Regions from separate parts of the Klebsiella oxytoca genome, predicted to be linked through region 1. Evidence: predicted binding sites of a transcription regulator. Region 1 holds the regulator's gene; each other region holds the start of a gene.

Region 1 (10,762 bases):
AAAATGCCTATCACTTGCTCTTCTTTGCGAACATGCTCGCGGACCTGTTTATCCGCCTCCCGCATCTGATGACCACACTTAACGCACTCAACTATATCGACATTATTCTCACGCCACATCGCCAGCGAATCCTGCGCCTGGCACGCCGGACATTTCGCACCGGCAATAAAACGTTTACGCACAGCCATATTATTTACCTTTCATTCAAATTCATCCCAGCCGTCTAACTGCCTGCTCTCTTTTTGCATCTCACGCTGGAAGATCTCTTCCAGCTCGCGTCTGGCTTCTCTCACCCGGGATATCTGCTGAGTATCACTATGCACCGGCATCAACTCACGCAGCATCCGCATATCAAGACGCCGAAAATGCAGCTGCGCGCGCTGCGCCTGATGGGGATGCATACCTATCGAGATCAGCGCTTTACGTCCCAGCTCCAGCGCGCTGGAGAATGTTTCGCGTGAGAATTGCGCCACGCCCGCCTGCAGCAATTCATGTGCTTCAACGCGTCCCCGCGCTCGCGCCAGAATATGCAGATGTGGAAAGTGTTGTTGACACATCTCCACCAGCTTCATGGTATCTTCCGGCTCATTACAGGTAATAACGATCGACTTCGCTTCTTCGGCTCCCGCCGAACGCAGGAGCTCCAGCTGAGTCGCATCACCAAAATAAACTTTATAACCATATTTGCGCATCAGATTGACCGCGCTGATATCACGCTCCAGCACCGTAATACGCATTTTGTTCGCCATCAGCAGGCGGCCAATCACCTGACCGAAGCGACCAAAACCAACGATAATGACCTGCGGTTTATCATCTTCAACCCACGGGGCCTCCCCCTCTTCATCAGATTGATTAAAGCGTCGCGAAAGAACGCTATCGATCAACTTCATTAAAAGCGGCGTGGTCATCATCGACAATGTCACCGTGACCAGCAGCAGGGCCATCTGATCGTTTTGAAACAAACGCAGCGAAGCGGGTAGTGAAAAGAGGACAAAAGCGAACTCCCCTCCCTGGCTAAGCACACCGGCAAACTGCACCCGTTCCGAGCTACGCAGGCCGTACACGCGCGCCAGGAAATACAGGACGACGCCCTTTACCGCCACTAATATTACAACGCTGGCGACGACCCATAGCAAATGGGTGTATAGCACCCCCAGATTGAGCGCCATGCCAACGGAGATAAAGAACAGCCCGAGGAGGAGCCCTTTGAACGGCTCAATGGCGATTTCCAGCTCGTGGCGGTATTCACTCTCGGCCAGAAGAACGCCGGCGATAAAGGTCCCCAGCGCCATCGACAGACCAAGAGCGTCCATAAACAGAGCCGAGCCAAGAACCAGCAGCAACGTTGCAGCAGTGAAAACCTCCCGCACCCCGGAACCGGCGATAAAACGGAATACCGGCCTCAACAGATAGCGACCGCCAATCAGCATTCCACCGAAAGCCAGTACCTTCATCCCTATGGTGAGCCAGTTAAAATGATCGTCGCCTGAACCCGCAAGCAGGGGAACCAGCGCCAGGGCCGGAATAACGGCCAGATCCTGAAACAACAGCACCGAGAAGCCCAGCTGTCCGGATTCGCTGCGGCTCATGCCTTTTTCACGCATCAGCTGCAGCGCCATCGCGGTTGAAGACATCGCCAGCCCAATACCGCCAACCACCGCTGCGCGCCATGAAAAGTCGCTCAGCATGAGCAAAGCGCCAAGAATGAGCGCGCTGAAAGCGACCTGCGCGGCCCCCACGCCGAAAATTGAGCTTCTCAGTCGCCAGAGCTTGGACGGGTTCAGCTCCAGCCCGATGATAAACATCAGGAAGACGACGCCTAATTCTGAAAAGTGAAGAATTTCCTCAACATCGCTGATGAATCCTAATCCCCATGGGCCGATGGCGATACCGGCCAGCAGATACCCCAGCACGGCCCCAATCCCCAGCCTTGCCGCCAGCGGCACCGCCACCACGGCGGCAAACAGAAATAACACCCCGGCCAGCAGTAAATCAGCTCCCGCCATTTGAGCCTCCTGCGCTGATAGGGTGACTTAACCAGTCTCGATACGCACGAGCGCGGCTTTTCAGGTCTTCAGGTGATTGTCGTCGCGCCCAGTAGACAATAATTGGGCTCATCCAGTGCATGCGGCACATACCGGCGGTCAGTTCAAAAGGACGAAGAATGTCATTCATCGGATAACGATGGGCATCGCGACGGTAGGCGCTCTCAGGCTCGCCGGTGGTTATCACGCTACGCCAGTACTTTCCCGCCAGCTGATTCCCTCCCGCTCCGCTGGCAAATCCGCGGCTTAAAACCCTATCCAGCCACTCTTTCATCAACGCCGGACAGCTCCAGGTATAGAGCGGGTGCTGGAAAACAATCACCTCGTGCTGGCGCAGGAGCTCCTGCTCCCAGGCGATATCAATAAAAAAATCCGGATAGTGCGCGTAAAGATCGTGCACGGTCACATTCGACAACTGTAAGGCCGGTTCAAGCAAAACCCGGTTGGCCACGGAATCCTGAGATTCTGGGTGGGCATACAGCAGCAAAACTTTCGCTGTCTGAGACATCTTTCCCCTCCCGAACGTCTTCTGGCGGCCTGTGCAGCGGCTGCGTCCCGACGCAACCAGAATGACTTTGTGTATCATCTTCGTTTTGGGCTACCATTGCGGCCCGGTTGAGCGATTCGCTCCACACTACATTATCATAATGACAAATTAACATAGTCAGAACATACGGCGCCTTATGATTGTTTTCTCCTCGTTACAAATTCGTCGCGGCGTACGCGTCCTGCTGGATAACGCTACCGCCACTATCAACCCAGGGCAAAAAGTCGGCCTGGTGGGTAAAAACGGCTGCGGTAAATCCACCCTGCTTTCGCTTTTGAAAAACGAGATTAGCGCCGACGGCGGCTCGATGACCTTCCCCGGCAGCTGGCAGCTGGCGTGGGTTAATCAGGAAACCCCTGCGCTACCGCAGCCGGCTATTGACTATGTTATTGACGGCGATCGCGAATTTCGCAAGCTGGAGGCCGATTTACGGGAGGCCAACGAACGCAACGATGGTCATGCCATCGCGACGGTACACGGCAAGCTGGACGCCATCGACGCCTGGACTATACGCTCTCGTGCGGCCAGCCTTCTCCACGGTCTGGGTTTCAGCAACGAACAGCTGGAAAGACCGGTGAGCGATTTTTCCGGAGGCTGGCGTATGCGCCTTAACCTCGCTCAGGCGCTCATTTGCCGTTCCGACCTGCTGCTGCTTGATGAACCGACTAACCACCTGGACCTTGATGCGGTCATCTGGCTGGAGAAATGGCTTAAAGGCTATACCGGCACGCTGATCCTGATTTCCCACGATCGCGATTTCCTTGACCCGATCGTCGATAAAATTATTCATATCGAACAGCAAACCATGTTCGAGTACACCGGCAACTACAGTTCGTTTGAAATCCAGCGCGCAACCCGCCTTTCTCAACAGCAAGCGATGTATGAGAGCCAGCAGCAGCGCGTCGCCCATTTGCAGAGCTATATCGATCGTTTTCGCGCCAAGGCCACTAAAGCCAAGCAGGCGCAAAGCCGCATCAAAATGCTTGAGCGCATGGAGCTCATTGCACCAGCCCATGTCGATAACCCGTTCCACTTCAGCTTCCGCGCGCCGGAAAGCCTGCCCAATCCGCTGCTGAAGATGGAAAAAGTCAGCGCCGGTTATGGCGAACGCGTGATCCTCGACTCAATCAAACTGAATCTGGTTCCAGGTTCGCGGATCGGTCTGCTGGGGCGCAACGGAGCCGGTAAATCGACGCTAATTAAACTACTGGCCGGTGAGCTACAGCCGCTGCACGGTGAAATTGGTCTGGCGAAAGGTATCAAGCTTGGCTACTTTGCCCAGCATCAGCTTGAGTTCCTGCGTGCGGACGAATCGCCGCTGCAGCATCTTGCCCGGCTGGCGCCGCAGGAGCTGGAGCAGAAGCTGCGCGACTATCTGGGCGGTTTTGGCTTCCAGAGCGATAAAGTCAACGAAGAGACAAAGCGTTTCTCCGGCGGCGAGAAAGCACGTCTGGTGCTGGCGTTAATCGTCTGGCAGCGGCCAAACCTGCTGCTGCTTGATGAACCGACTAACCACCTCGATCTCGATATGCGCCAGGCGCTAACCGAAGCGCTCATTGATTTTGAAGGCGCGCTGGTAGTGGTTTCGCATGACCGTCATCTGATTCGCTCCACTACCGACGATCTCTACCTGGTACACGATAGCAAAGTCGAACCTTTCGACGGCGATCTGGAAGACTACCAGCAGTGGTTAAGCGACTCGCAAAAGCAGGAAAGTCAGGCCTCTGAAGAGCCGAAAGAAAACGGCAATAGCGCCCAGGCGCGTAAAGATCAGAAACGCCGGGAAGCCGAGCTGCGTACGCAAACCCAGCCGCTGCGCAAAGAGATTGCCCGACTGGAAAAAGAGATGGAAAAGCTCAACGCACTGCTGGCGCAGGCGGAAGAGCAGCTCGGCGACAGCGAGTTGTACGATCAAAGCCGCAAAGCAGAACTCACCGCCTGTTTACAGCAACAGGCTAGCGCGAAGTCCGGGCTGGAAGAGTGTGAAATGGCCTGGCTGGATGCCCAGGAACAGCTGGAGCAAATGCTGCAGGAAGGCTAGCGGCAATATGCATCCAGCAAGGCGGGGAAACCCGCCTTTTTTCATCTCTCTCCGCGGCTTTTTCACGTAACCTGCTTACCGATTAGCCGCAAGACCACATATTGGCTAACCTGCGCACTTCATGCGCGGTATAGTATGGACAAAGATTATTAATTGCTCTGGTGCTATGGTTGATATCACTCCTACAGAAATGACGCCCCCTGAAAACGACTCGCAGCAGTTTCACCCGATGCGCGGCCTGGGCAATCGTCATTTGCAAACCATGTTGCCGCGGCTAATCCGTCGCAAACTCCGTTTCACTCCCCACTGGCAGCGTCTTGAACTGCCGGATGGCGATTTTGTCGATCTCGCATGGAGTGAAGACCCTTCTCAGGCGCGCCATAAACCTCGGTTAGTCGTTTTTCACGGCCTGGAGGGCAGCCTGCACAGCCCTTACGCGCACGGACTCATCCACGCGGCAATGCAGCGCGGATGGCTGGGCGTGGTAATGCACTTTCGCGGCTGTAGCGGCGAACCAAACCGCAATAACCGTATTTACCATTCGGGTGAAACGGAAGACGGCGCCTGGTTTTTACGCTGGCTCCAGCGCGAATACGGCGATGTCCCAACCGCAGCGGTTGGATATTCGCTCGGGGGCAATATGCTGGGCTGCCTGCTGGCAAAAGAAGGCGATGATATTCCCGTCGATGCCGCGGTTATCGTCTCGGCTCCGTTTATGCTGGAAGCCTGCAGCTCGCATATGGACAAAGGTTTCTCCCGCGTTTATCAGCGCTACTTGCTCAACCTGCTGAAAGCTAACGCCGCACGTAAACTCAAAGCCTATCCCGGCTCTCTGCCTGTCGATTTACGTCAGCTAAAAAGCATGCGCCGTATCCGCGAATTTGACGACAGCATCACCGCCAGGATCCACGGTTTTGCCGATGCGCTGGACTATTATCGCCAGTGCAGCGCCATGCCGCGATTAAGCGATATCACTAAGCCAACGCTGATTATTCACGCGAAGGACGATCCTTTTATGGATCACCACTCAATTCCTCCGCAAGAGCAGCTGCCGGCGAACGTTGAATATCAGCTCACGGAGCACGGTGGGCACGTTGGTTTCGTCGGCGGCACGCTGCGTAAGCCGGAAATGTGGCTTGAAAAGCGCATCCCGGATTGGCTAACCCGTTGGTTAGGAGCGAAAATATGATCATTCCCTGGCAAGATCTCGATCCCGAAACGCTGGACAATCTGATCGAAAGTTTTGTATTACGTGAAGGCACCGATTATGGTGAACATGAACGTTCGCTGACTGATAAAGTCTCCGATGTTAAACAACAGTTGAAAAGCGGAGAAGCCGTGCTGGTGTGGTCAGAGCTGCACGAGACGGTCAACATCATGCCCCGCAAGCAGTTTCACGGCTAAGGCGGCACACACTATCGTTTATCCTGGGAGTAGTTATGTCTGCCAAACATCCGGTGATTGCCGTCACGGGCTCCAGCGGCGCGGGAACCACGACCACCAGCCTTGCCTTTCGCAAAATTTTCGCCCAGCTAAATCTGCATGCCGCCGAAGTAGAAGGCGATAGCTTTCACCGCTACACCCGTCCGGAAATGGACATGGCGATCCGTAAAACACGCGATCAGGGTAAACATATCAGCTACTTTGGCCCCGAGGCCAACGACTTCGGCCTGCTGGAACAGACCTTTGCGGAATATGGGCTCAGCGGCAAAGGTCAGTCGCGCAAGTATTTACATACCTATGATGAAGCCGTGCCGTGGAATCAGGTTCCAGGAACCTTCACGCCCTGGCAGCCGCTGCCCGAACCAACTGACGTTCTGTTTTATGAAGGGCTGCACGGCGGCGTGGTTACGCCTCAGCATAATGTCGCTAACCATGTTGACCTGCTGGTCGGCGTGGTGCCGATCGTCAATCTTGAGTGGATCCAGAAGCTTATCCGCGACACCAGCGAACGCGGGCACTCTCGTGAGGCGGTGATGGATTCCGTCGTCCGCTCAATGGAAGATTACATCAACTTTATCACCCCGCAGTTTTCGCGCACCCATCTCAACTTCCAGCGTGTACCGACGGTGGATACGTCCAACCCGTTTGCGGCTAAAGCCATCCCTTCGCTGGATGAAAGCTTTGTCGTCATTCACTTTCGGAATCTGAAAAATATCGATTTCCCCTGGCTGCTGGCGATGCTGCAGGGTTCATTTATCTCACATATGAATACGCTGGTGGTTCCGGGCGGAAAAATGGGACTGGCGATGGAGCTTATTATGGCGCCGCTGGTCGAACGGCTGATGGAAGGCAGAAAAATTAGCTAAGAAGCCAATCCCGGCAGCACGATTGCACTGCCGGGGTCCGGTCGCTTTACCCTTCGATGACTTCATAAGAGTGGGTAATGTTTACCGCTTTCTCCAGCATCAGCGCCACCGAGCAATATTTTTCCGCCGACAGGTCGACAGCGCGGGAAACGGCTGCATCTTTCAGCTCTTTACCGGTCACAATAAAATGCAGGTTGATATGGGTAAACAGACGCGGCGCTTCTTCGCGACGCTCAGAAGTCAGCTTAACTTCGCAGTTGGTAACGTTATGCCGACCCTTCTGCAAAATGGACACGACATCAATCGCGCTGCATCCGCCCGCCGCCATTAGCACCATTTCCATTGGGCTCGGCGCTTTATCCCCGGAATTGCCGTCCATCAGAATCTGGTGACCGGAAGCCGACTCACCGATGAAGGTTAACCCTTCAACCCACTTCACTCGCGCTTGCATAAATTTAACTCCAGGTCTGTAATTTTCCTGACAGATTACGCGCACATAACATTTCTCGCAACGGAAGGCGACCTGGGTCATGCTGAAGCGAGACACCAGGAGACATGCAGCGAAAGCTATGCTAAAACAGTCTTGATGCTACAGTAATACATTGATGTACTGCATGTATGCAGAGGAGTTCACATTACAGGCTGCAGAAAACTTTCAGCCGGATTCCCAGGTACAGGGATTCAATACGATTGCATGCCCGGATGCCGTGTTGTGTCGGCACCCGGAGATAGCTTATAACAGAGGATAACCGCGCATGGTGCTTGGCAAACCGCAAACAGACCCTACCCTTGAATGGTTCTTGTCTCATTGCCACATTCATAAGTACCCATCAAAGAGCACGCTGATCCACCAGGGTGAGAAAGCAGAAACGTTGTACTACATCGTTAAAGGCTCCGTGGCTGTACTCATCAAGGATGAAGAAGGTAAAGAGATGATCCTCTCTTACCTCAACCAGGGCGATTTCATCGGTGAATTAGGCCTGTTTGAAGAAGGTCAGGAGCGTAGCGCCTGGGTACGTGCGAAAACCGCATGTGAAGTGGCCGAGATCTCCTACAAAAAATTCCGTCAGCTGATCCAGGTAAACCCGGATATCCTGATGCGTCTATCTTCGCAAATGGCACGCCGTCTGCAGGTTACATCTGAGAAAGTGGGCAACCTTGCCTTCCTCGACGTTACCGGTCGTATCGCTCAGACGCTGCTGAATCTGGCAAAACAGCCGGATGCGATGACCCACCCGGACGGTATGCAAATTAAAATTACTCGTCAGGAAATCGGTCAGATCGTCGGATGCTCTCGCGAGACCGTGGGTCGTATTCTGAAAATGCTGGAAGATCAAAACCTGATCTCCGCGCACGGTAAAACTATCGTCGTCTACGGTACCCGTTAAGTCGGTAAAACGGCGTATTGCCAGACAATACGCCGTTTTTGTTTTCTCCCCATGTGGCGCAGGCTGATTTACCACCCTGAAGTCAACTATGCACTGCGGCAAACGCTGGTGTTGTGTCTGCCGGTCGCCATTGGTCTTCTGTTTGGCCATTTACAGCAGGGGCTTCTGTTTTCTCTTGTTCCCGCCTGCTGCAACATTGCCGGGCTGGATACGCCGCATAAACGTTTCTTCAAACGTCTGATTATCGGCGGCTGCCTGTTTGCTGGCTGTAGCCTGATTGTCCAGCTCCTCCTGCTGCGTGAAATCCCGCTGCCGATTATTCTCACGGGCCTCGCGCTTATCCTCGGCGTCACTGCCGAAATCAGCCCGCTGCATGCCAGGCTGCTGCCAGCCTCGCTTATCGCGGCTATCTTTACTCTGAGTCTCGCAGGCAATATGCCGGTCTGGGAGCCGCTGCTGATCTATGCCCTCGGCACCCTGTGGTATGGCGTTTTTAACTGGTTCTGGTTTTGGCTATGGCGCGAACAGCCGCTGCGCGAGTCCCTGAGCCTGCTTTACCGGGAATTAGCCAACTACTGCGAGGCTAAATACAGTCTGCTTACCCAGCATACGGACCCCACCACATCTCTGCCCCCGCTGCTTAATCGCCAACAAAAGGTGGTGGATCTGATTACCCAGTGCTATCAGCAGATGCATATGCTGGCGGCCAATCAGCGCAGCGATCACAAACGCCTGCTGCGCGCTTTCCAGGTCGGGCTGGACCTGCAGGAGCATATTTCCGTCAGCCTTCATCAGCCGGAAGAGGTACAGAAGCTGGTGGAACGCAGCCACGCTGAAGCGGTGATCCGCTGGAGCGCACAAACCGTTGCCGCCCGCCTGCGGGAACTGGCGGACGATCTGCTCTACCATCGCTATCCTCGGCGCTTTCAGATGGATAAGCAGATCGGTGCGCTGGAAAAAATCGCTTCGCAGCATCCGGATAATCCTGTCGGGCAGTTTTGCGCCTGGCACTTCAGCCGTATTGCCCGGGTTCTGCGCACCCAGCGCCCGCTTTACGCGCGGAATCTGATGGCGGATAAAACCCGCCGTCTGCCGCTGCTGCCGGCGTTGAAAAACTATCTGTCGTTTAAATCACCGGCGTTACGTAACGCCGCTCGGATCAGCGTTATGTTGAGCGCAGCCAGCCTGATGGGCAGCGCGCTGCACCTGCCAAAACCCTACTGGATCCTGATGACGGTGCTATTCGTGACGCAAAACGGCTACGGCGCGACGCGGGTACGCATTGTCCACCGGGCTGCCGGGACGATAGCTGGATTGTTAATAGCCGGACTGACGCTGCACTTTCACGTCCCTGAAGGCTATACGCTGACCGCGATGCTGTTCATTACGCTGTTAAGCTATCTGATTATTCGCAAACATTACGGCTGGGCAATGGTCGGATTTACGGTCACCGCGGTTTATACCCTGCAGTTGCTCACCCTGAACGGCGAGCAGTTCATCATCGCCAGACTGATTGATACCCTGATTGGTTGTTTGATCGCCTTCGGTGGAATGGTCTGGCTATGGCCGCAGTGGCAAAGCGGCCTGCTGCGCAAAAATGCTCACGATGCGCTGGAAGCCGATCAGGAGGCCATCAGGCTTATTCTTAGCGACGACCATCAGGCACCGGCGCTGGCCTATCAGCGAATGCTCGTCAATCAGGCGCACAACGCGCTGTTCAACTCGCTGAATCAGGCGATGCAGGAGCCCGGCTTTAACTCGCACTATCTGGAAGATATGAAGCTGTGGGTGACGCATAGCCAGTTTATTGTCGAGCATATCAATGCCATGACTACTCTGGCGCGTGAGCACAATATGCTGACGCCGGCTCTGGCGCAGCGTTATCTGGAGTCCTGCGAAATTGCGCTACAGCGCTGTCAGCAGCGGCTGGATACCGACGGGCCGGGCAGCGCAGGAGATGTGAATATTATGGAAGCGCAGGATGCCGAGGTTCCTCGCGGCCCGCTCAGCACAATGGAGCAGCATTTGCAGCGCATCCTCGGACACCTGAACACCATGCACACCATTTCATCGGTGGCATGGCGTCAGCGTCCACATCATGGTATCTGGCTACGCGCGACTAAGCGCTAAGCACGCTTTCAACCGCCCGGGCAAAGCGCGCCATACCTTCAGCAATATCGCTGTCATCAATTACCAGAGAAGGCACAAAACGCATCACATCCGGCCCCGCATTGAGGACCATCACGCCCGCTTCCGCAGCCGCATACAGGAAATCACGCGCCCGCCCATGGTACTGCGGCTTCAGTTCGGCGCCGATAAGCAGGCCCATTCCACGAATATCGCTGAACAGATCGAACCGCGCGTCAATCTGCTGAAGGTGCTGAACAAACAGTTCGCGCTTCGCCGTGACGCCATCCAGCACTTCCGGAGTG
Region 2 (10,762 bases), 1.5 Mb from region 1:
ATCAACAACGCCAACGGCACCAGAATCACTTTATTGATAAGTGAACCTTTGGCTACGCCCCAGACGACCGGTAGTTCACGATTGGCCCGCACGCCGGTAACCTGCTGAGCATTAAGCGATAAATCATCTCCCAGTACGCCAGCCGTTTTTTTTGCTGCCAGTTTCCCCATGACCGAAATATCATCAAGTAAAGTGGCAATATCATCCAATAAGGTTAAAAGACTACTTCCCGCCAAAATTGCATTCCTTCATTTTATGGTTGTTCCTGATGAAGTATGAAGCAAAAGCGCTTTTTCGCCCACAGGAGTCCGTAGTCAACAAAAATTTAACCATAGCAGACGAATTAAAACGCTCGCCAGCCTGATAGTTTTCACGTTTACTATACGTCCCCTTTCTATCTCTGCTCCATCGTGAGGAAGTATGTCTACCCGTCAGCTGTTACCGCTCATCGGGGCGTTGTTCGCGTTGTATATCATCTGGGGTTCAACCTATTTCGCTATCGCCATTGGCGTCGCCAGCTGGCCTCCTCTGATGATGGCTGGCGTGCGTTTTCTTTCCGCAGGCGCGGTGCTGACCGCCTGGCTGCTCGCCACCGGCCATAAGCTCCCTGCGCGAAGACCGCTGCTCAATGCGGCGCTAATTGGTATTTTGCTGCTGGCAGTGGGTAACGGTTTTGTCACGCTTGCCGAACACCAGCACGTTCCCTCAGGTATTGCGGCGGTGATGGTTGCGACGGTGCCGCTGTTCACCCTATGTTTTAGCCGTTTTTTTGGTATTGCGACCCGTAAACTTGAGTGGCTGGGTATCGCCATTGGTCTGGCAGGTATCGTCTTGCTCAACAGCGGCGGCAATCTGAATGGTAATCCCTGGGGAGCGCAGCTGATTCTGATCGGCTCTATGAGCTGGGCTTTTGGTTCCGTCTACGGCTCGCGAATTGAACTCCCGACGGGCATGATGGCGGGCGCAATAGAGATGCTGGCAGCGGGGCTCGTGCTGATGATGGCCTCCGCGCTGACCGGAGAAAAATTAACCCAAATGCCATCCTGGTCCGGCATTTTTGCCGTCGCCTATCTGGCTATCTTCGGTTCGCTTATTGCCATCAATGCCTATATGTATTTGATTCGTAACGTCACCCCGGCCGTAGCAACCAGCTATGCCTACGTTAACCCGGTGGTCGCCGTTCTGCTGGGCACCGGTTTTGCCGGGGAAAGTTTGTCTTCCGTAGAGTGGCTGGCGCTCGGAATCATTATCTTCGCGGTCATTCTGGTGACGCTTGGCAAATACCTGTTCCCTGCACGCCGTGAAATCATCTCCTGTAAGGAACAGAAGTAACGTCTAGCAGACCTATGCCTTGAGTATCGATCTGCGCGCACTGGTCGCCGCCGCAGATCCACTCTTCCAGACGCTCGCCCAGCGCTTCATCATTAAGCTTCTTTCGCCCGCGCAGCGCGCACTCCCAGACCACCAGCACCCGCCATCCCTGCTCTACCAGTAACCCAATGTCCCGGCGATCCCGTGCCACGTTTTTGGCTATCTTATCCAGCCAGAATTCGGTTCGCGTCGCGGGAACCTTAAACAGATAGCAATCGTGATGATGCCAGAAGCAGCCGTGGGTAAAGATAACGCACTGATAGTCTGCCACTACAAAATCCGGGCGTCCCGGTAGAGAGGCATCCTGTACGGTGAAGAAAAATCCAGAACGCACCAGCAGCCCCGCAAGCCGCTTCTCAATTGCCGTATCGCGGGTGCCGATCGCGCGCATATTTTTACTACGGGTGGCTTTATCGTGCACGTCAGCCATGGAAAGTCTCTTGTTGACGATGAGCCACTGCCTTTTCAATCCGCGTCTTCAGCAGCTTTGCCACCGCCGCAAACACCGGCACGACCACTGAATTACCAAACTGACGGTAGGCCTGAGTATCCGAGACCGGAATGCGAAAACGATATCCCTGCGGCGTCTCAAAACCCATCAGCCGCGCGCACTCGCGCGGCGTCAGCCTGCGTGGACGTCGAATCTGGTTCTCCGGATCATCAAAATGCTTTTCGCCTAAAGCCCGATCCCAGCCGCGGTCAATGAGGATCTCCGCGCCATCTTTGTAATACCGGGCCGATAGCGTACGCGCCACGCTATGGGGATTTGTCGGGTCAACGAGTCCGTAGCCAAAACCATTCCCTCGCTCCTGATGCTTGCGCGCATAGCGATAGAGATACTTCCACAGCACCCTGGTGAGGATAAACTTGTCGTCAACGATAGGTTCCAGCAGCTCAGCAAACGTTGGTCGATTCGCAGGAAATAGCCTGGCAATATCGCGCAGGCTAAAACCATCGTGCAGCTGGAGGTCGCGGCGGAAACCCACCAGCACAATGCGTTCCCGGTGTTGAGGTAAAAAATGACGTCCGTCAATCACTTTAGGGTCATCCGCTCCGCTATGAGCCGCGTCGGCAACCTCATAACCCAGCTCGTCCAGCGTCTGCATTATGATCCGAAACGTCCGCCCTTTATCGTGGCTCTTCAGATTCTTGACATTTTCCAGGACAAAAATCGGCGGCTGGCGGGCGGCGATAATTCTGACCACGTCAAAAAACAACGTTCCTTGCGTTTCACAGGCAAAACCGTGAGCGCGGCCAAGGGCGTTTTTCTTTGAAACACCTGCCAGCGAAAAAGGCTGGCATGGGAAGCCGGCCAGCAAAACATCATGCTGCGGGATGGTCTGGCGAATGTGCTGCGCCGCTTCTTCATCGCCCACCTCGGGGCGATGGCTCAGCGTGACATCGCGGATATCTTCATTAAATCGATGCTGCTCAGGATCGCAGTACCAGTTGGCTTTATAGGTGCGCACCGCGTGTTTATTCCACTCGCTGGTAAACACGCACTGCCCGCCAATCGCCTCAAAGCCGTGGCGAATACCGCCGATACCGGCAAACAGATCGACGAAGCGGAACCCGTAGTGGGGATGATGGGCTGGCGGTTGCGGAAGGAGAGTGCGCAGGTGGGCTTGCTCCTGGGCACTTATGCGACCTGCCGCGCGCGTTACCGTCGCAACGCGCTTGAGGATAGCCGGACTCCAGTGCTGCTCGCCAACGGCAATCAGCTGTGCCACCAGCGTTTTGACATCATATATTGCCATCAGCTGGCGCAATAACGCCTGCGCGTCTTCTCCGGTATATTCAACCTTTAAAGACGGGGGATTTTCCTTGGATAAATTTTGCGCCATAACCTCAACCAGCCCGACTATTTTTGCAGAGGTTACCATAAATAGCACAGGCAGTTTTAAGCCTGTGGATTAAAGCGCTGCAAAACCGCATCATCAAGAGCCATAGGGTCTCCACGAAGCTCGGCGCTGAGCTTGGCCATAAACTGCACCAGAAAGCGCGCATTATGTCGCGCCATCGCCCTGCCCTTTACTGTTTGCATTGTTTCCGGCAAACGCAGCAGTTTGCACTGGAAATGATCCAGCGCGTACTTTTTGTCATCTAATTCACGGCGTTCGGCAAAGGGATCGTTGGCGTCAAATAAGATATTGTTTAGCGCGCCGGATACCGCGAATACGCGCGCCAGGCCGATTGCGCCTAAAGCTTCAAGCCGATCGGCATCCTGGACTATCTTAGCTTCTTCACTTTGCGGTGCAATGTCCGCGCTAAAACTGTGCGCTTCAATAGCGTGCAGAACCGCCGCACAGCGCTCCGCCGGGAAATCAGGAAAAGATGATTGAAGGATTACCCGCGTTTTTTCAGCTGCCATCACGGAAGAGCGGCTACGCTCAGGATGGTTTTTCGCCAGGCTGACAATGTCATGAAAATAGCAGGCAGTCAGGATTACCAGGCGATCTGCATCAGTGTCTTCGGCCAGCAGCTGCGCGGTGGCCCATACCCGGCGAAAATGCGAAATATCGTGAGCAGCATCGCCTTGCGAGTGATGTTTGCGAAACCAGGCTTCAAATCGCTGCTGCCAGTGTAAAAGATCCATGCGCGTTCCTTTGAGATAAGATCGGCAACGAGCATAGCAACTTTAATCGTGATGTTCATACATCTGCGGGTTGGGACGGGTATACCAGGCGATGGCGCCGAGAATAACGCCGACGATGCCTAAAACCAGAAATCCCAACAGTGCGCCGATCCACTTCCCGGCCGTTGAACCAAGCTCACCATCCATCGTTGCGCCGGGTATGCTCTGAATCTGCCCAACGACCCACCAGTAACGCGCCATCGCCCAAAGGAAATAGCCACAAAAAGCATAAAATGCCCACAGAGCCAGTTTGCCGCCGGGACTTCTTTTCGCTTTCTCTTCCATTCGTTTGCTCTCCATATACTTAACAAGCAACATCACTCGCCAGTCAAAAATCGTGACATTCATCACATTATATAGTGAAAATTCTTGCAAGCCAGCATATCTCGCTACTCGAATCGTTCGAGTGCGCGAGTTTTGTTCATTGCAACGACCTCTGTCGCATATACTTAATAAATTAGTTACTTTTTTTGAATAATATAAATTAACGAATAAAAATAAACTCCCTCACTTTTTACACTCGCCCTCCCTGTCCCTGAGGGGGATGTGGTTTATATTTACCTGCATCTGCCAATACACTTTAATTTTGCTGAGCACGACAATTAATAAACTCATTAAAAATAAAAATATAATCAAAAAGCACATAAATTCCATGAAGCTTATTTGTAACATCAATAGTAAATAAAAAACCATAACTAACTGTTATTATTAACCATAATTAACACACATGACTTATGACAAAACAATAAAATTTAAATATAAAGAATATAACAGAAACATTTTGCAATATTAGATATAATTTACTTACATATTTAATTTAAAGAAAAATGAACTTGATCGCTAGTATCAAATAGTCATCCCGGAGGGGAAGACATAATTCATATTATTTATAATTAAAAGGGAATATATAATGAAAAGAAAAGTACTGGCAATTCTGGTTCCAGCTTTATTAGCTGCAGGCGCCGCTAATGCAGCTGAAATCTATAATAAGAACGGCAACAAACTGGATTTTTACGGCAAAGTTGATGCTCGCCACACATTCTCCGAAAATCCGGATGATGACGGTGATGAAACTTACGTCCAGATCGGCTTCAAAGGAGAAACTCAGATCACCGATGATCTGATTGGTTACGGTCAATGGGAGTACAAAACCTACGCCAACAATACCGAAAACGCTGGTGACAAATCCTTCAATCGTCTGGCGTTTGCTGGTCTGAAATACAATGAATATGGTTCATTCGACTATGGTCGTAACTATGGTGTCGTGTACGACGTTGAAGGCTGGACCGATATGCTGCCGGTATTTGGCGGCGACTCTTATACCTGGACCGACAATTTTATGACCGGTCGAACCAACGGTGTTGCAACCTATCGCAACACCGACTTCTTCGGGTTGGTTGAAGGCTGGAACTTTGCTCTGCAGTATCAGGGGAACAATGAAGGCGCCAACCGTAATGAAGGTCAGGAAGGCACCAAAAACGGCCATAAGGATGTTCGTTTCCAGAATGGTGACGGTTTCGGTATTTCTACTTCTTACGCTTTTGACGGTAGCTTGACCGGCCTGAATATTGCGGGTGCTTACGCTGATTCTGACCGTACCAACTCTCAGCAGGCATATATGAATGCAGAGGGTAAAAATGCTGATGTCTGGACCCTGGGCATGAAGTATGACGCTAACAACGTATACGCTGCAGTTATGTACGCACAGACGCGTAATATGACGCCATACGGCAATTCAGGCATCGCAAACAAAACGCAAAACGTGGAAGTGACCTTACAATATCAGTTTGACTTTGGTCTGCGTCCATCTCTGGGTTATGTTTATTCCAAAGGTTACGATCTGAATAACGGCGGCGTAGATAATGACCAGGATCTGGTTAACTACTTCGACATTGGGGCATACTACTACTTCAACAAAAACTTCTCTGCTTATGTTGATTACAAAATCAACATGTTGGATGAAACTAAGTACGATTTTTACAAAAACAATGGTATCTCTACCGATGATATTGTCGGCATTGGTATGACCTATCAGTTCTAAGAGCTTTTAGGTGATCATCAGCCCGCCTCGTGCGGGCTTTCTGTTTTTTAGCTAGTGGAGTCACTTATCACAGGAAATCTTCATACGTAATGAAACCTTTCGCAGGTTACAGTTATTGCTAACTAAGCTAACTAGAAAATGATTATATTGCCCGCTAAAGGCTCAGTACCATTTGTGACGGGAGTCGTGGAAAGGAAATTACGTAAGTGCTTGAATAGTGGCGGAGAGAGGGGGATTTGAACCCCCGGTAGAGTTGCCCCTACTCCGGTTTTCGAGACCGGTCCGTTCAGCCGCTCCGGCATCTCTCCGCTGTTGAGGTTGCTATAATGCCAGGATCTTTGGCATTTTAATAGTTCCTGTCTCTTTAATTCGGTTCAAGTGACGACTTTGCGAGCAAAATGATGTTTAAATGGCCCTGGAAAGTAGATGAAGAGTCCGGCAACGCGGAAACCCCATGGGAAGAGGCTCTTGCCATCCCCGTACTGGCTAATCTGTCGGAGCATGAGCAGCGCCAGCTGGTGCAAATGGCCTCCCGCTTTTTGCAGCAGAAGCGTCTGGTTGCATTGCAGGGGTTTGAGCTCACTCCGCTTCATAGCGCCCGCATCGCCCTCCTGTTTTGCCTGCCGGTTCTCGAACTTGGTTTTGAGTGGTTAGATGGTTTTCACGAGGTACTTATTTATCCTGCCCCGTTCGTGGTCGACGACGAATGGGAAGACGATATCGGTCTGGTGCATAACCAGCGAATCGTGCAATCAGGGCAAAGCTGGCAGCAAGGACCCATTGTTCTCAACTGGCTGGATATTCAGGACTCCTTCGACGCATCTGGTTTCAATCTGATTGTGCATGAAGTGGCGCATAAGCTGGATACCCGCAACGGCGACCGCGCGAGCGGCGTGCCGTTTATCCCCCTGCGCGAGGTAGCTGGCTGGGAACACGATCTTCATGCCGCAATGAACAATATTCAGGACGAGATTGATCTGGTCGGTGAAAGTGCCGCCAGTATTGACGCTTACGCAGCCACCGATCCTGCTGAATGTTTTGCTGTGCTCTCGGAGTATTTCTTCAGCGCACCAGAGCTATTTGCTCCACGCTTTCCCGCCCTGTGGCAACGTTTTTGCCTTTTTTATCGCCAGGACCCGCTTAAGAGATTACGTAAGGATAGTCCGCAGGATGATAGTGAAAGCTCAGCAGTACACTAAAACAACGACCTGCACTAAATTTAGCCATTTTAATCAGCAAGTTAAATTTAGTGTTGACACAAAAATACGAGACCAGTAGTATTCGCCTCGTTCACACGATTCCTCTGTAGTTCAGTCGGTAGAACGGCGGACTGTTAATCCGTATGTCACTGGTTCGAGTCCAGTCAGAGGAGCCAAATTTAAGAAGCCTGCTTTCAAGCAGGCTTTTTGCTTTTCTGGCAAAAGAATCTTCTTACAGGCAAGAATCTCGACATCCACTACTATCTGAGCTCTCGCCCCTTCCCGCACGCCTGTTTTTATGACCACTAAATTTAAGCGCCAAACCAGACAGCCGCTACCCATCCCATATCAGTCCCTCCGGTGCCAGCGTAGCGCATCAACCACCAGCGAAAACGCCGCCGGCAGATGCTGTCGGCCAGGATAATAGAGATAGTATCCGGGAAAATTCGGGCACCAGTCGGCAAGCAGCGATACCAGTTCTCCTGAAGCGATATATTTCTCAACCAGATCATAGGGGACATAGGCGATCCCAACCCCGTCCAACGCGGCCTGAATCATCAGAAAAGTATTGTTAAAAACGGTTTGTCCTGCGACACGGACGCTGGTTTTTTGATTATCCTGCTCAAACTCCCAGGCATAAAGCGCCCCGTGGGTAGGCAAACGCAGATTAATACAGCTGTGCGCCAGCAGATCTTCAGGGTACGTTATCCCTGTTCTGCCAGAGAGATAGTCAGGCGCGGCAACCACCGCCATCTGCACGTCAGGCGTAATGCGCACTGCAATCATGTCCTTATCCACCTGATCGCCCATCCGCACGCCGGCATCAAAACGCTGGGCGGCAATATCGGTCAGTTCATATCCAACGCTGAATTCGATATTGATATCCGGATACTGATTTAGCAAAGGTCGCAGACGAGGCCAGAGCACGGTGACGATCGCATGGTCATTGGCGGTAATACGTACCGTGCCAGCTGGCTTATCCCGTGAGGCACGCAGCGAGATCAGTTCAGTTTCTATGTCATTCAACCGCGGTGCAAGCACTGCCAGCAGGCGGCTTCCGGCATCGGTTGGCGAAACGCTACGCGTGGTACGGATTAACAATCTCACTCCGAGACGCTCTTCCAGCCCCAGCACTGTGTGGCTTAGCGCTGAACGTGACACACCGAGAATCGCCGCCGCTCGGGTAAAGCTTCGCGCCTCGGCCACGACGGCAAAAGCCTGCAAATCGTTGAGTTTTTCTTTAATCATAATTGGTGAATTTAATGCACCAGTGTATTCGTATTTGAATATCTTATCATTTAATCCCCCCTTCTCTACACTTTGTTCGGCAGGTTGTCATGAACTGTGTTTAAGTCTGAAAAAGAAATATGGAGACACCATGAACGAACAATTTGACGGTAACGGTATCTTTCCCATGGGGCAGAAAAACGAGGCCTATGCGCAGTATTTTCAAGGTACCAGCTACCTGAATATGCTCTCTACGGAAGGGGTTAATATCGGTAATGTGGTCTTCGAGCCCGGCTGCCGTAACCACTGGCACATTCATCATAAAGGTGGGCAGATCCTGCTGGTGACCGGTGGACGCGGCTGGTATCAGCAGTGGAACCAGCAAGCGCGCCAGCTTAGCGCAGGCGATGTCGTGAATATTCCGGCGGGCGTCAAACACTGGCACGGCGCGGCCGCCGATAGCTGGTTTGCGCATATTGCCATCGCGGTCCCCGCCGAGGGGGCATCCAATGAATGGCTGGAACCGGTTAGTGACGAAACGTATTGTCAGCTACCTTAACCATCGAAACCGCAGGGTTCAGCAATAACGAACTCTGCCTGCTCCCCGAAAAAGCTTGCCCTGACGTCTAATGAACTTTCATGCGTCAGACTTTTTGCACTTAACACTCACAATAAGCCACGGGCTCACTCTCCCCCACATTATCATTCTCAACCGATTATATTTATTGTGATCTGACATCAGGCTGAATCATTTTATCAGCAAGAGATATATGCGTTTATTTTTTACGCAGTTACGCATGAAAAGGCTTGCACCCGGAATTAAAAAACCAGAATAACTCAGCCGGGGTGGCATTAAGTAGATAGTCTTTCGATCATTAATCTTTTCAAGGAGCGAAACAATACTATCAGATTTCACGCTTAATATGAGTAACGCTCTGTAACCTGCGCCGATAATAGGGATGGTAAATACAAGCCTGCGCACTTTCCATACTTGTCTTTGCTATTTGCAAGTACAGTTGAGACGCCCTACCAGGACAGCGCCCGCGCCCATGATGATTTCATTTCGGTCCTGCAGGGATTATGATGGCGAACATTATTCCTTCTGTCCGCAGTGATTGAGAAATAGATGGACTTCATCAGCATTATTATGTCGGCGGGAAAAACCTCCGTCAATGTGGCGCTTTATACGCTGTTGCCAATTATGGTTGTTATGCTCATCGTGATGAAATATCTCGAAGTACGTGGAGTGCTGGACGTTATTGTTCGCTGGCTCGCCCCGCTGCTTAAGCCGTTTGGCTTAACCGGGATGAGCGCTTTTGCCCTGATTCAGATGAATTTTGTCAGCTTCGCCGCTCCGCTGGCCACCCTCGCGATTATGGATAAACGCGGTGCCTCTGACCGGCAGATGGCCGCTACGCTGGCAATGCTTTTCGCCATGGGACAAGGCAACGTTTTCTATCCGTTAACCCCTTTCGGCCTGCACTGGCTGGCCTCCATCGTTATTTCCATCGTCGGCGGACTCTGCGCCGCTGCGGTAACCTGGCATATCACCGGCCGCAGGCTATCGATGGTTGAAAACGCCCGGGCCGAAGCGCTACCTAACGCCGAGCAAAACAGTCAGGGTATTATCGCCGTTATCAACAGCGCCGGTTCTGACGCCATTCGTCTGGCGCTCGGCGCGGTGCCAATGCTGATCCTGTCGCTGGCTATCGTCGGATTTTTGCAGGAGGCAGGCCTCATTGAGATGCTTCAGCGCCTGCTGCAGCCGCTACTGCTGTGGCTGAATATCCCGGTCAACTTCGTTTTGCCAGCGCTGGTCAAATGCGTAGCTGGCGGTACGGCCTACTTCGGCGTGGTCTCTGAACTCATCCAGCAGGGTAAAGTAACCGTCAGCCAGATTAACGCCTCGGCTGGCCTGTTAGTGCAGACGTTTGACCTTCCCGGCATCGGTATCTTTTTAGGCGTCAGCTCGCGCTTCGTTCGCCTGTTCCGCTTCGCCGCCAGCGGTGCTCTTGCCGGGATCGCCATCCGCACGATTATGCACGTCGCGCTATTCTGACGCCTCCGGGCGAAGACAGGCCGCAACATCGGCCTGCTCGCTACAGGCAATGTGATGATTAATTCTCACCATCATCCACGGGAAAAACGGGTTGGAGGTAACGCGCATCAGCGTATCCAGCCCGACGCTTAGCGTTGAGGTTTCTCCGCGCAAAGAGATTGTCCCAATGCTAATCCCATAACGATTTTTTTGTTCCGGCTCGCGGCCGTAAAGCGAGTCGGTTAGCGGAA
Region 3 (10,762 bases), 1.3 Mb from region 1:
TCAGGCTGGGCAGGCCGCAGCAGTATCAACAGCGCGGCAGCATTAAATATGTCTGGACCACTGGCGGACCGGAGCCGGTGGACTATCAGCAATCGCCGCTGGACTATGAGCACTATCTCTCTAAGCAATTAGAGCCGGTCGCCGAAGGAATTCTTCCCTTTGTCGATGACGATTTTGCTACAATAGCGACGGGGCAACTGGGGCTATTTTGAGCTTTTCTTATCCCTTCTTTTGGCACAAAAGCCGCAAAATGAAGGGTGAGGAGGACGTGACGAATGTTCCGCCATCCAGTAATATAGCGCCCTTTCCATTCCTGGACCCAATTTTGACGTATCTCCGATTCTCCCTGGAGATGCTCAACTATTGCCTGCAATCAAAGAACTAAAGAGCCGAACATATATGCCTTTTACACTTGGTCAACGCTGGATTAGCGACACAGAGAGCGAACTGGGATTAGGGACGGTCGTTGCGCTGGACGCACGCATGGTTACCCTGCTTTTCCCCGCCATCGGCGAAAACCGTCTGTACGCACGCAACGACTCCCCTATCACCCGCGTGATGTTTAACCCGGGCGATACCATCACCAGCCATGAAGGCTGGCAACTCCAGGTTGACGAAGTTAAAGAAGAGAACGGCCTGCTGGCCTACGTTGGCACCCGCCTTGATACCCAGGAAGCTAACGTCATCCTGCGTGAAGTGCTGCTAGACAGCAAGCTGGTGTTCAGCAAACCGCAGGACCGCCTGTTCGCCGGGCAGATCGATCGCATGGACCGTTTCGCCCTGCGCTATCGCGCGCGCAAATTTCAGAGCGAACAGTACCGCATGCCCTGGAGCGGTCTGCGCGGCCAGCGCACCAGCCTGATCCCGCATCAGCTGAATATCGCTCACGATGTTGGTCGTCGCCACGCGCCGCGCGTCCTGCTGGCTGACGAAGTCGGTTTAGGTAAAACCATTGAAGCCGGGATGATCCTGCATCAGCAGCTGCTCTCCGGCGCTGCCGAACGCGTCCTGATTGTCGTCCCGGAAACCCTGCAGCACCAGTGGCTGGTGGAAATGCTGCGCCGCTTTAACCTGCGCTTCTCGCTGTTTGACGACGAGCGCTACGCCGAAGCGCAGCACGATGCCGTTAACCCCTTCGAAACCGAACAGCTGGTTATCTGCTCGCTGGATTTCGTCCGCCGCAGCAAACAGCGTCTGGAACATCTGTGCGATGCCGAGTGGGACCTGATGGTCGTCGATGAAGCGCATCATCTGGTGTGGAGCGAAGATGCCCCAAGCCGCGAATACCAGGCTATTGAGCAGCTTGCCGAACGCGTGCCGGGTATTCTGCTGCTCACCGCAACGCCGGAACAGCTGGGCATGGAGAGCCACTTCGCTCGTCTGCGCCTGCTCGATCCTAACCGTTTCCACGATTTCGCCCAGTTTGTTGCAGAGCAGCAGAACTACCGGCCGGTCGCTGATGCCGTCGCCCTGCTGCTCGCCGGTAATAAGCTAAACGATACCGAGCTGAACGCGCTTAGCGATCTGATCGGCGAACAGGATATTGAACCGTTATTGCAGGCCGCCAACAGCGATCGCGATGATGCCCAGGTTGCTCGTCAGGAGCTGGTATCGATGCTGATGGACCGCCACGGCACCAGCCGCGTGCTGTTCCGTAACACCCGTAACGGCGTAAAAGGCTTCCCGAAACGCGAGCTGCACACGATTCGTCTGCCGCTGCCGACCCAGTACCAGACGGCCATTAAGGTTTCCGGGATTATGGGCACGCGTAAAAACGCCGAAGAGCGCGCCCGCGATATGCTCTATCCGGAACAGATTTATCAGGAGTTTGAAGGCGATACCGGTACCTGGTGGAACTTCGACCCGCGTGTCGAATGGTTGATGGGCTATCTTACCAGCCATCGCTCGCAGAAAGTGCTGGTGATCTGCGCCAAAGCGACCACTGCGCTGCAGCTTGAACAGGTCCTGCGCGAGCGCGAGGGCATTCGTGCGGCAGTATTCCATGAAGGCATGTCGATTATTGAACGCGACCGCGCCGCCGCCTGGTTTGCCGAAGAAGACACCGGCGCTCAGGTACTGCTGTGTTCTGAAATCGGCTCCGAAGGCCGCAACTTTCAGTTCGCCAGCAACCTGGTAATGTTCGACCTGCCGTTTAACCCGGATCTGCTGGAGCAGCGCATCGGCCGTCTCGACCGTATCGGTCAGGCCCACGATATTCAGATCCACGTGCCGTATCTGGAAAAAACCGCTCAGTCGGTGCTGGTGCGCTGGTATCACGAAGGTCTCGACGCGTTCGAGCATACCTGCCCGACCGGCCGTACCGTCTACGATAGCGTGCATGATGAACTGATTAACTATCTCGCGACGCCGGAAAACACCGACGGCTTCGACGATCTGATCAAAGCCTGCCGCCAGCAGCACGAAGCGCTGAAGACGCAGCTGGAACAGGGTCGCGACCGTCTGCTGGAGATCCACTCCAACGGCGGAGAAAAAGCCCAGCAGCTGGCGGAAAGCATTGAAGAACAGGATGACGACACCAGCCTGATCGCTTTCTCGATGAACCTGTTTGATATCGTCGGCATCAACCAGGACGATCGCGGAGAGAATCTGATTGTCCTGACCCCGTCTGACCATATGCTGGTCCCGGATTTCCCGGGCCTGCCGGAAGATGGCTGTACCATCACCTTCGAACGCGATGTCGCCCTGTCCCGCGAAGATGCCCAGTTCATCACCTGGGAGCACCCGCTGATCATCAACGGTCTGGATCTGATCCTTTCCGGCGATACCGGCAGCAGCACCATCTCGCTGTTGAAGAACAAGGCCCTGCCGGTGGGAACCCTGCTGCTGGAGCTGATTTACGTCGTTGAAGCGCAGGCGCCGAAGCAATTGCAGCTCAACCGCTTCCTGCCGCCGACGCCGGTGCGCATGCTGCTCGATAAAAACGGTAACAACCTCGCCGGTCAGGTAGAGTTCGAAAGCTTTAACCGCCAGCTGAGCGCGGTTAACCGCCACACCGGCAGCAAGCTGGTCAACGCCGTCCAGCAGGACGTGCACGCCATACTGCAACAGGGTGAAGGCCAGGCGGCAAAAGCGGCCCAGGCGCTGATCGACGCCGCGCGTCAAGAAGCCGATGATAAGCTGACCGCCGAGCTGTCGCGCCTTGAAGCGCTGCGCGCCGTGAACCCGAACATCCGCGACGATGAACTGGCGGCTATCGAGAGTAACCGTCAGCAGGTTATGGACGCTCTGGCGCAGGCGGGCTGGCGCCTGGATGCGCTGCGCTTAATCGTGGTCACTCACCAGTAACGGAACGCGAATATGGCGATGGAAAACTACAATCCGCCGCAGGATCCCTGGCTGATTATTCTCTACCAGGACGAGCACATTATGGTGGTCAACAAGCCGAGCGGCCTGTTGTCCGTGCCAGGCCGGCTTGCTGAGCACAAAGACAGCGTGATGACGCGCATTCAGCGCGACTTCCCGCAGGCAGAATCAGTGCACCGGCTGGATATGGCGACCAGCGGCGTGATTGTGGTGGCCCTGACCAAAGCGGCAGAGCGCGAGCTAAAACGTCAGTTCCGCGAACGTGAGCCGAAAAAGCAGTACGTCGCCCGCGTCTGGGGGCATCCGGAAAAAGCCGAAGGTCTGGTGGATTTACCGCTGATTTGCGACTGGCCGAACCGGCCAAAGCAGAAAGTCTGTTACGAAACCGGCAAAGCGGCGCAAACCGAGTATGAAGTGCTGGAGTTTGCGGAAGATAATACCGCCCGCGTGCGCCTGAAGCCGATTACCGGGCGCTCGCATCAGCTGCGCGTGCATATGCTGGCCCTGGGCCATCCGATTCTTGGCGATCGCTTTTATGCATCGCCAGAAGCGCTGGCCATGGCCCCGCGTCTGCTGCTGCACGCCGAAACCCTGACCATCACTCACCCCGCTTTCGGCAATACGATGACGTTCCGCGCGCCGATTGACTTCTGAACCTTCTGACCCGTGTCCCGGGTCATGCCGCCAGCGGCTCATCCGGGCTATTTTTCGCTGGTCATACCCGCGAGGAAACAGGGCGTTAGTCGCGGGCAAACCACGTATCAATCATCTGCTCAACGCGGGCCACCACCTGCCCGGTGTCATGGCGGCGGCTGCGGGCGCAGGCGTGCGCGGGTTCGTCACACAGCAGACAACGGCGCTGGTTTTCCCCCATTGACTGACGGCCCACCTGGCCATTTTGCGGGCAAATCACGTCGATATCCCACAGGCGGCCCAGCGGATGTGTATGCTCGAGGTCGGTACAGAAGGCTTTGATTTCGCTGGCCGCGTGATCGACGCACCACAGCGCCTCCGGCCCGGTTGGTAGCCACAGCACCTGGCGATCCAGGGTCTGCCAGCGGTGTTTCCACAGCATCTGATCGCAGGCCTGCAGCGCCACGCCCATCATATTACGGTAGCGAATACTGTCTTTCACCGCGCCCGGCGTCACCAGGGTCAGCGAAATTACCGGGCGTTGATAATGGGCCAGCCAGTCGGCCTGGCGAGCCGCACGCTGCTCTTTCGCCGCCAGCAGGGCTTCCATGCTTACGCCCTCACGGGCGAGAGTATCCACTGACATTTGTTTCTCTCCTCACTTAATAACAGGCGGCGGACAAGCTGCCGTCACAGTCGCGAATAATGGCGCTGATTGTATCGCTAAACGATCCCTGTTTTGGAGATGGGGCGCAGAAATTTTCTGCGCCATTTAAGCGGAAAGAGCAGACTTAACTGTTATAAAAAAGTTAAATTATGCCAAAAAGTGACTGAGGAACAGCAATCCCAGCGAAACATTAATTGCACCGCCGATTCTGGTTGCGATCTGCGCGAACGGCATCAGGTTCATGCGGTTTCCGGAAGTCAGGATTGCCACGTCGCCAGTGCCGCCCTGGCCGCTCTGACAGCAGGAGACAATCGCCACGTCGATAGGGTACATACCAATCTTTTTGCCCACCAGGAAACCGGTCGCCACCAGCGCCGATACGGTGCTGATAATCACCAGCAGATTGCTCACGGTAAACGCGTTGACCAGCTCCTGCCACGGGGTAATCGCCACGCCGACGGCAAACAGAATCGGATAGGTCACCGCCGTGCGGAAGAACTTATACACCATCTGTGAGCCTTCCTGCAGACGTGGAGAGACGCCGTTTACCAGTTTGAGCAGCACCGCAAGGAACAGCATTCCTACCGGCGCAGGCAGGCCGATGGTCTTCTGGCCCAGCATGCCCAGCATATAGAGCAGCACCGCCAGCAGCGCGCCGGAGGCCAGCGTCGTGACATCCATTTTGCCCTCGACGGGCGTTTCAGCGTGCGTCTCGTTGCGACGGTTCGGCATCAGCTGACCCTCGCCGGTCAAATGCGGAAATCGCTTGCCAAGCTGATTCAAACAGCCGGAGATAACAATCGCCGTCAGGCTACCCAGCATCACCATCGGCAGCACGCGCCCAAGCGCAACGCCCTGATCCATATGCATCAACGCAGCGTAGCCAATCGACAGCGGAATGGCCCCCTCACCTACGCCACCGGCCATGATCGGCAGGACAATAAAGAAGAACACCTGAAACGGCTCCAGTCCCAGAGCGGTACCAACGCCGACGCCAACCACCATACCGACGATTTCTCCGCACAGCATCGGGAAGAAAATCCGCAGAAAGCCCTGAATCAGCGTAGTGCGGTTCATGCTCATAATGCTGCCGACGATAATACAGCAGATATACAAATAAAGAATGTTGGTCGATTTATAGAATTTGGTGGTCGACTCCACCACCACATCCGGCAGCAGGCCGTAATGCACCAGTGCAGAAGGTATAAATGTCGCACAAATAGCCGCGGCGCCAAGCTTGCCCAGTACCGGCAGACGTTTACCGAATTCGCCGCAGGCAAAGCCAAAAAAGGCCAGCGTCGCCACCATAACGACGATATCGCTCGGCAGCTTGCCGCCCAGGCAGTCCAGGGCTATCAGGCCGCCAGCCAGCAGAAAGAGCGGCAGCGGGATAATACCCACTTTCCAGTTGTCGAGAATATGCCACCAGCGCTGCTTCAACGGCGCTTTCGGGGTATTAATAGGGTCGATGGATACAGAGAATGCATTGTCTGTGGTGCTCATGTTTAAGCCCTCTGGTTATTATTACTTTTCAGGTTAGAGGGCCTGGCGCAGACTTAATGTGAGATTCACCAGATTAAAAACGAAGTTTTAATGGTCACTATGGTTTTTATGGTTTCTATTATTTATGTGATATTTATCTGATTTATTACCGTGGTTTTTAAGGTTTTTAAATTCATTGGCTAATTGGCCTTGATAAATTCATCGCCAGCGGATAATTGTGGTTTCCTGACGCCCGCGTGGGCGCTCACAGGTTTCCCTCCGCCACGATGCCGGCGTCGTAAAAGATGATACAGTGCCGCATCACTGATACTGTGCATCATACTTATGAAGGTTTCATTTCAATTTAAGCTGTTTATTGCGCTGGTTGCCTTTTTCTCAGTTCTGTTCTCATTACTGGGCGTTTATTACTATTTTGACGCCAGCCATCAGCTTTATCAGGAAATGAGCGCCCGGGCGAAAATACAGGCGGAAGAAATCGCCCTGATGCCGGACTTACGTCAGCAGGTCGCACGGGAAGATGCGTCGGCGATAAAACCGTTTATGCAAAATATTGCCGCCCACAGCGACGCCAGCTTTATTGTCATTGGCGACAAGCATGGCGTACACCTGTTTCATTCGGTCCATCCGCAGTGGGTTGGCACGCGGCTGGTTGGCGGCGATAACCAGCCGGTGCTGGAGGGGAAAAGCACCACCACCATCCGTCAGGGAGGGCTCGGTATTTCCCTGCGCAGCAAAGCGCCGATTTTCGATGACGAGGGCCGGGTGGTTGGCATTGTCTCCGTCGGCTACCTCACCAGCTACCTCGATAGCATTACGCTGGAAAAAGTGGTCAATATATTCGTCGCCGCGGTGCTGCTGCTTATCGCGCTGTTTATCTTCTCCTGGTATTTTACCCGCAGCATTAAGAAACAAATTTTCTCGCTGGAGCCGCGCGAAATTGGCCTGCTGGTGCGTCAGCAAAAAGCAATGATGGAGTCGATATACGAAGGGGTGATCGTAATTGACCATAACCGACGTATTGAAGTGATAAATCACGCCGCCCGCCGCCTGCTCGGACTGAGCCAGCCTGCGCACCAGCTACGGGGCCAGTCAATCGATAGCGTCATTACGCCGCAGCCGTTTTTCGCCAGCGGAGAGATGCTCGAAAACGATACCCACGATGAGCTGTGCCGTTTTAACCAGTTAACCGTACTCGCCAGCCGGGTGCGTATCATGCTGGAGAATTCGCTCCAGGGCTGGGTAATTACCTTTCGCGATCGCGACGAAATAAACTCCCTTGGCGCCCAGCTCAGCCAGGTGAAACGCTACGTAGATAATCTGCGCATTATGCGTCACGAGCAGCTCAATCGTATGACCACTCTTTCCGGCCTGCTGCATATGGGGCACTACGATGAGGCGATTCGCTATATTCAGGCGCAGTCGGAACATGCCCAGGAGCTGCTGGACTTTATTTCATCGCACTTTAATTCACCAACGCTGTGCGGCCTGCTGCTGGGTAAAGCCGCCCGCGCGCGGGAAAAAGGGGTTGAGCTGAGCTTTGACCCGGCCTGTCGTATCGATCGCCCGCTGCCGTCGTTAATGGAATCGGAACTTATCTCTATCATCGGTAATCTGCTGGATAACGCCATCGAAGCCACCCAGCGTGCCGAACTGCCGCACGAGCCGGTCGAGATCCTGATTCAGCTCAATGCCCGGGAATTGATGATTGAAGTCGCCGACCGCGGCGTAGGTATTCGCCCGGAGATCCGCGAACATATTTTTGAACGCGGCGTCACCACCAAAACCCGTGGCGATCACGGTATTGGCCTGTACCTTATCGAGCGTTATGTCACCCAGGCCGGTGGTACGATAGAAGTAGCCGACAACGCGCCGCGCGGCGCGATTTTTACGCTGTTTATTCCCGCCAACGGGCCAGCTCAACCGCAAGAAGAGACGCAACATGCATCATGACCTGATCGATGTTCTGATCATCGAAGATGAAAGCGAACTGGCGCGGCTGCACGCCGAGCTAATCCAGAAACACCCGCGCATGCGGCTGGCCGGCATGGCGGCATCGCTCGGCCAGGCGCGGCATATGCTCAACGCCAGACCGCCGCAGCTGGTTTTGCTTGATAACTATCTGCCGGACGGCAAAGGGGTGACGCTGATGAATGACCCCATTATGGCCCACGCGAACTGCTCGGTAATATTTATCACCGCTGCCAGCGACATGGAAACCTGTAGCCAGGCTATCCGTAACGGCGCTTTCGACTACATTCTCAAGCCGGTCTCGTGGAAGCGCCTGAGCCAGTCTCTTGAACGGTTTGTGCAGTTTTACGATCAGCAGCGTGAATGGAAGATCGTCGACCAGCAGAACGTCGATTCGCTGTATCAACTACAGGCCAAAAACTATCGTGCCGACAGCGGCAGTAAAGGCATTGAGGAAAAAACGCTGGCGCTGGTGCAAAATCTGTTTACCGGCGAAGAAGAACGCTGCTTTTCGGTTGATGACGTGGTGAGCGAAGCGGGTTTGAGCAAAACCACCGCCCGGCGCTATCTGGAGCACTGCGTGGAAATCGGTTTTCTGGAAGTGGAAATGCTGTACGGCAAGATAGGCCATCCGCGCCGCGAACGTATCGTGACGCCTCTCCCATCGGCCGGGAGAGGCCGGAGGTTTAGAAACCGCGCTGCTCTTTAATCAGCTCCCAGGCTTTCTGGATCTCCTGCGCTTTCTGCTTAGCCATCTCCATCATCTCCGGCGGTAAACCTTTCGCCACCAGTTTATCCGGGTGATGTTCGCTCATCAGCTTACGGTAAGCGCGCTTGACGGTGGCGGCATCGTCGGTCGGTTTTACCCCCAGTACGTTGCAGGCATCTTCGAGGGTTGGCCCGCGCTGCGCCTGCTGCCAGCCTGCGTTACCACCGCGCTGGCCGTAAGATTGCTGCTGGGACCCGCCGCCAAACTGCGCCCCTCCCTGCATCATGCGCAAGAATTGCTCGAACTGAGCGCGGGAAATACCCAGCTCATCGGCAATCACAAACAGCACGTCACGCTCGTTAGGATGCAGGTCGCCATCGGCGAAAGCCGCCTGCAGCTGAATTTCCAGAAACATCCGAATTAAATCAAACCGTCCGAAACAGACGCTGCGCAGCTGGCGCATTTTTTCGCGCAGAGGATAATTGTCTGATTTTCCGACCCGAAACGCATGCTGTGCGGCGGTACGCGCTTCACCGTGAAGATTCATCCGATCCATCAGCAAATTGGCGACATGAATATCGGCCTCGGTGACGCGCCCTTTAGATTTGGTCAGATGCCCCATCACTTCAAAAGTGGTGGAGAAAAACAGCGATTGACGCTCCTGCTGGTTGGCAAAAACATTCAGCCGGCGACTACGTGCGCGGTCAAACATATGCCCGACTAAGAAGCCCAGCACCACGCCCCAGAAGCCTCCCCCCATCATCAACGCAACCGCAACGCCAATTATTTTACCCAAATACTGCATAGACTCCCCAATCTCTCTGCCGCCAGTTAAGCTATATCTGACCGCACGTTACAAAGCGTTTACGCCTCGGTCAATTGTGGGACATAGCCTATAATTTGCTTTATCATACTCGTCATTCTACACGGTGCCTAACGCTCGGGATCGAAACGGGCAGGATTAACACTAGCGCGATTAAGATGAGTAAGTTAGGCTCTGACCGTTTGCAAGCCGCTGCCACACGATGACGGAACAACAAATACAACGTATGAAAAAACGTATTCCCAGCCTCCTGGCCACCATGATTGCCAGCGCCTTGTATAGCCAGCAAGGCCTTGCTGCCGATCTCGCCACTCAGTGTATGCTTGGCGTCCCAAGCTACAATCGTCCTTTGGTTGAGGGGAAACCCAACGACCTGCCGGTGACGATCGATGCCGATCATGCAAAAGGCAACTACCCTGACAACGCCGTCTTTACCGGCAACGTTGATATCAATCAGGGGAACAGCCGACTGCAGGCCGACGAGGTGCAGCTTCACCAGCAGCAGGCCGCAGGCCAGCCGCAGCCGGTGCGCACGGTTGATGCCCTCGGCAACGTGCACTATGACGACAATCAGGTGATCCTCAAAGGGCCAAAAGCCTGGACCAATCTGAACACCAAAGACACCAACGTCTGGCAGGGCGATTATCAAATGGTTGGCCGTCAGGGACGCGGTACCGCGGATCTGATGAAACAGCGCGGCGAAAATCGCTATACCATTCTGGAAAACGGTACCTTTACCTCCTGTCTGCCTGGCTCTGATACCTGGAGCGTGGTCGGCAGCGAAGTTATCCACGACCGCGAAGAACAGGTCGCCGAAATCTGGAACGCGCGCTTCAAGCTCGGCTCCGTACCGATTTTTTATAGTCCCTACCTGCAACTGCCGGTGGGCGACAAGCGTCGTTCAGGCTTCCTGATCCCGAATGCGAAGTACAGCACCAAAAACGGCGCAGAATTCTATCTTCCTTATTACTGGAATATCGCGCCTAACTTTGATGCCACTATCACCCCGCACTATATGAGCAAGCGCGGCGGCGTGATGTGGGAAAATGAATTCCGCTATCTGACCCGAGCCGGAGCCGGCTTATTCGAGTTCGATTACCTGCCGTCGGATAAAATTTATCAGGACGATCACTCC

Evidence for each region. The regulator CRP, encoded in region 1, controls carbon source genes, mostly activating them, when cyclic AMP is high. The targets are predictions, from matches to a motif close to ATGTGANNNNNNTCACAT.
Region 2: a site for CRP is predicted at 4,342-4,359, ahead of drpB (cell division protein DrpB). Genes of this name have one in related genera too.
Region 3: a site for CRP is predicted at 6,252-6,269, ahead of GJ746_RS04180 (2-hydroxycarboxylate transporter family protein). Genes of this name have one in related genera too.

Annotation. Positions count from the first base shown of each region.
Region 1 covers NZ_CP046115.1:4,958,488-4,969,249, forward strand. Annotated here, with positions in the region: gene GJ746_RS23265 (YheV family putative zinc ribbon protein) at 1-188, opposite strand, end outside; gene kefB (glutathione-regulated potassium-efflux system protein KefB) at 201-2,006, opposite strand; gene kefG (glutathione-regulated potassium-efflux system ancillary protein KefG) at 1,993-2,553, opposite strand; gene GJ746_RS23280 (ABC transporter ATP-binding protein) at 2,729-4,633, shown strand; gene GJ746_RS23285 (hydrolase) at 4,824-5,822, shown strand; gene GJ746_RS23290 (YheU family protein) at 5,819-6,037, shown strand; gene GJ746_RS23295 (phosphoribulokinase) at 6,073-6,942, shown strand; gene GJ746_RS23300 (OsmC family protein) at 6,989-7,393, opposite strand; gene crp (cAMP-activated global transcriptional regulator CRP) at 7,698-8,330, shown strand; gene GJ746_RS23310 (YccS/YhfK family putative transporter) at 8,382-10,460, shown strand; gene argD (bifunctional acetylornithine/succinyldiaminopimelate transaminase) at 10,450-10,762, opposite strand, start outside.
Region 2 covers NZ_CP046115.1:3,462,818-3,473,579, forward strand. Annotated here, with positions in the region: gene GJ746_RS16160 (DUF808 domain-containing protein) at 1-236, opposite strand, end outside; gene yedA (drug/metabolite exporter YedA) at 421-1,332, shown strand; gene GJ746_RS16170 (very short patch repair endonuclease) at 1,307-1,801, opposite strand; gene GJ746_RS16175 (DNA cytosine methyltransferase) at 1,794-3,215, opposite strand; gene GJ746_RS16180 (phosphohydrolase) at 3,272-3,967, opposite strand; gene drpB (cell division protein DrpB) at 4,010-4,291, opposite strand; gene ompC (porin OmpC) at 4,917-6,047, shown strand; tRNA gene GJ746_RS16195 (tRNA-Ser) at 6,266-6,355, opposite strand; gene mtfA (DgsA anti-repressor MtfA) at 6,446-7,246, shown strand; tRNA gene GJ746_RS16205 (tRNA-Asn) at 7,347-7,422, shown strand; gene GJ746_RS16210 (LysR family transcriptional regulator) at 7,595-8,497, opposite strand; gene GJ746_RS16215 (cupin domain-containing protein) at 8,625-9,032, shown strand; gene GJ746_RS16220 (nucleoside recognition domain-containing protein) at 9,600-10,532, shown strand; gene GJ746_RS16225 (alpha/beta hydrolase) at 10,524-10,762, opposite strand, start outside.
Region 3 covers NZ_CP046115.1:877,662-888,423, reverse strand. Annotated here, with positions in the region: gene polB (DNA polymerase II) at 1-212, shown strand, start outside; gene rapA (RNA polymerase-associated protein RapA) at 400-3,306, shown strand; gene rluA (bifunctional tRNA pseudouridine(32) synthase/23S rRNA pseudouridine(746) synthase RluA) at 3,319-3,978, shown strand; gene citX (citrate lyase holo-[acyl-carrier protein] synthase) at 4,064-4,603, opposite strand; gene GJ746_RS04180 (2-hydroxycarboxylate transporter family protein) at 4,772-6,127, opposite strand; gene GJ746_RS04175 (sensor histidine kinase) at 6,452-8,077, shown strand; gene GJ746_RS04170 (response regulator) at 8,067-8,804, shown strand; gene djlA (co-chaperone DjlA) at 8,782-9,609, opposite strand; gene lptD (LPS assembly protein LptD) at 9,854-10,762, shown strand, end outside.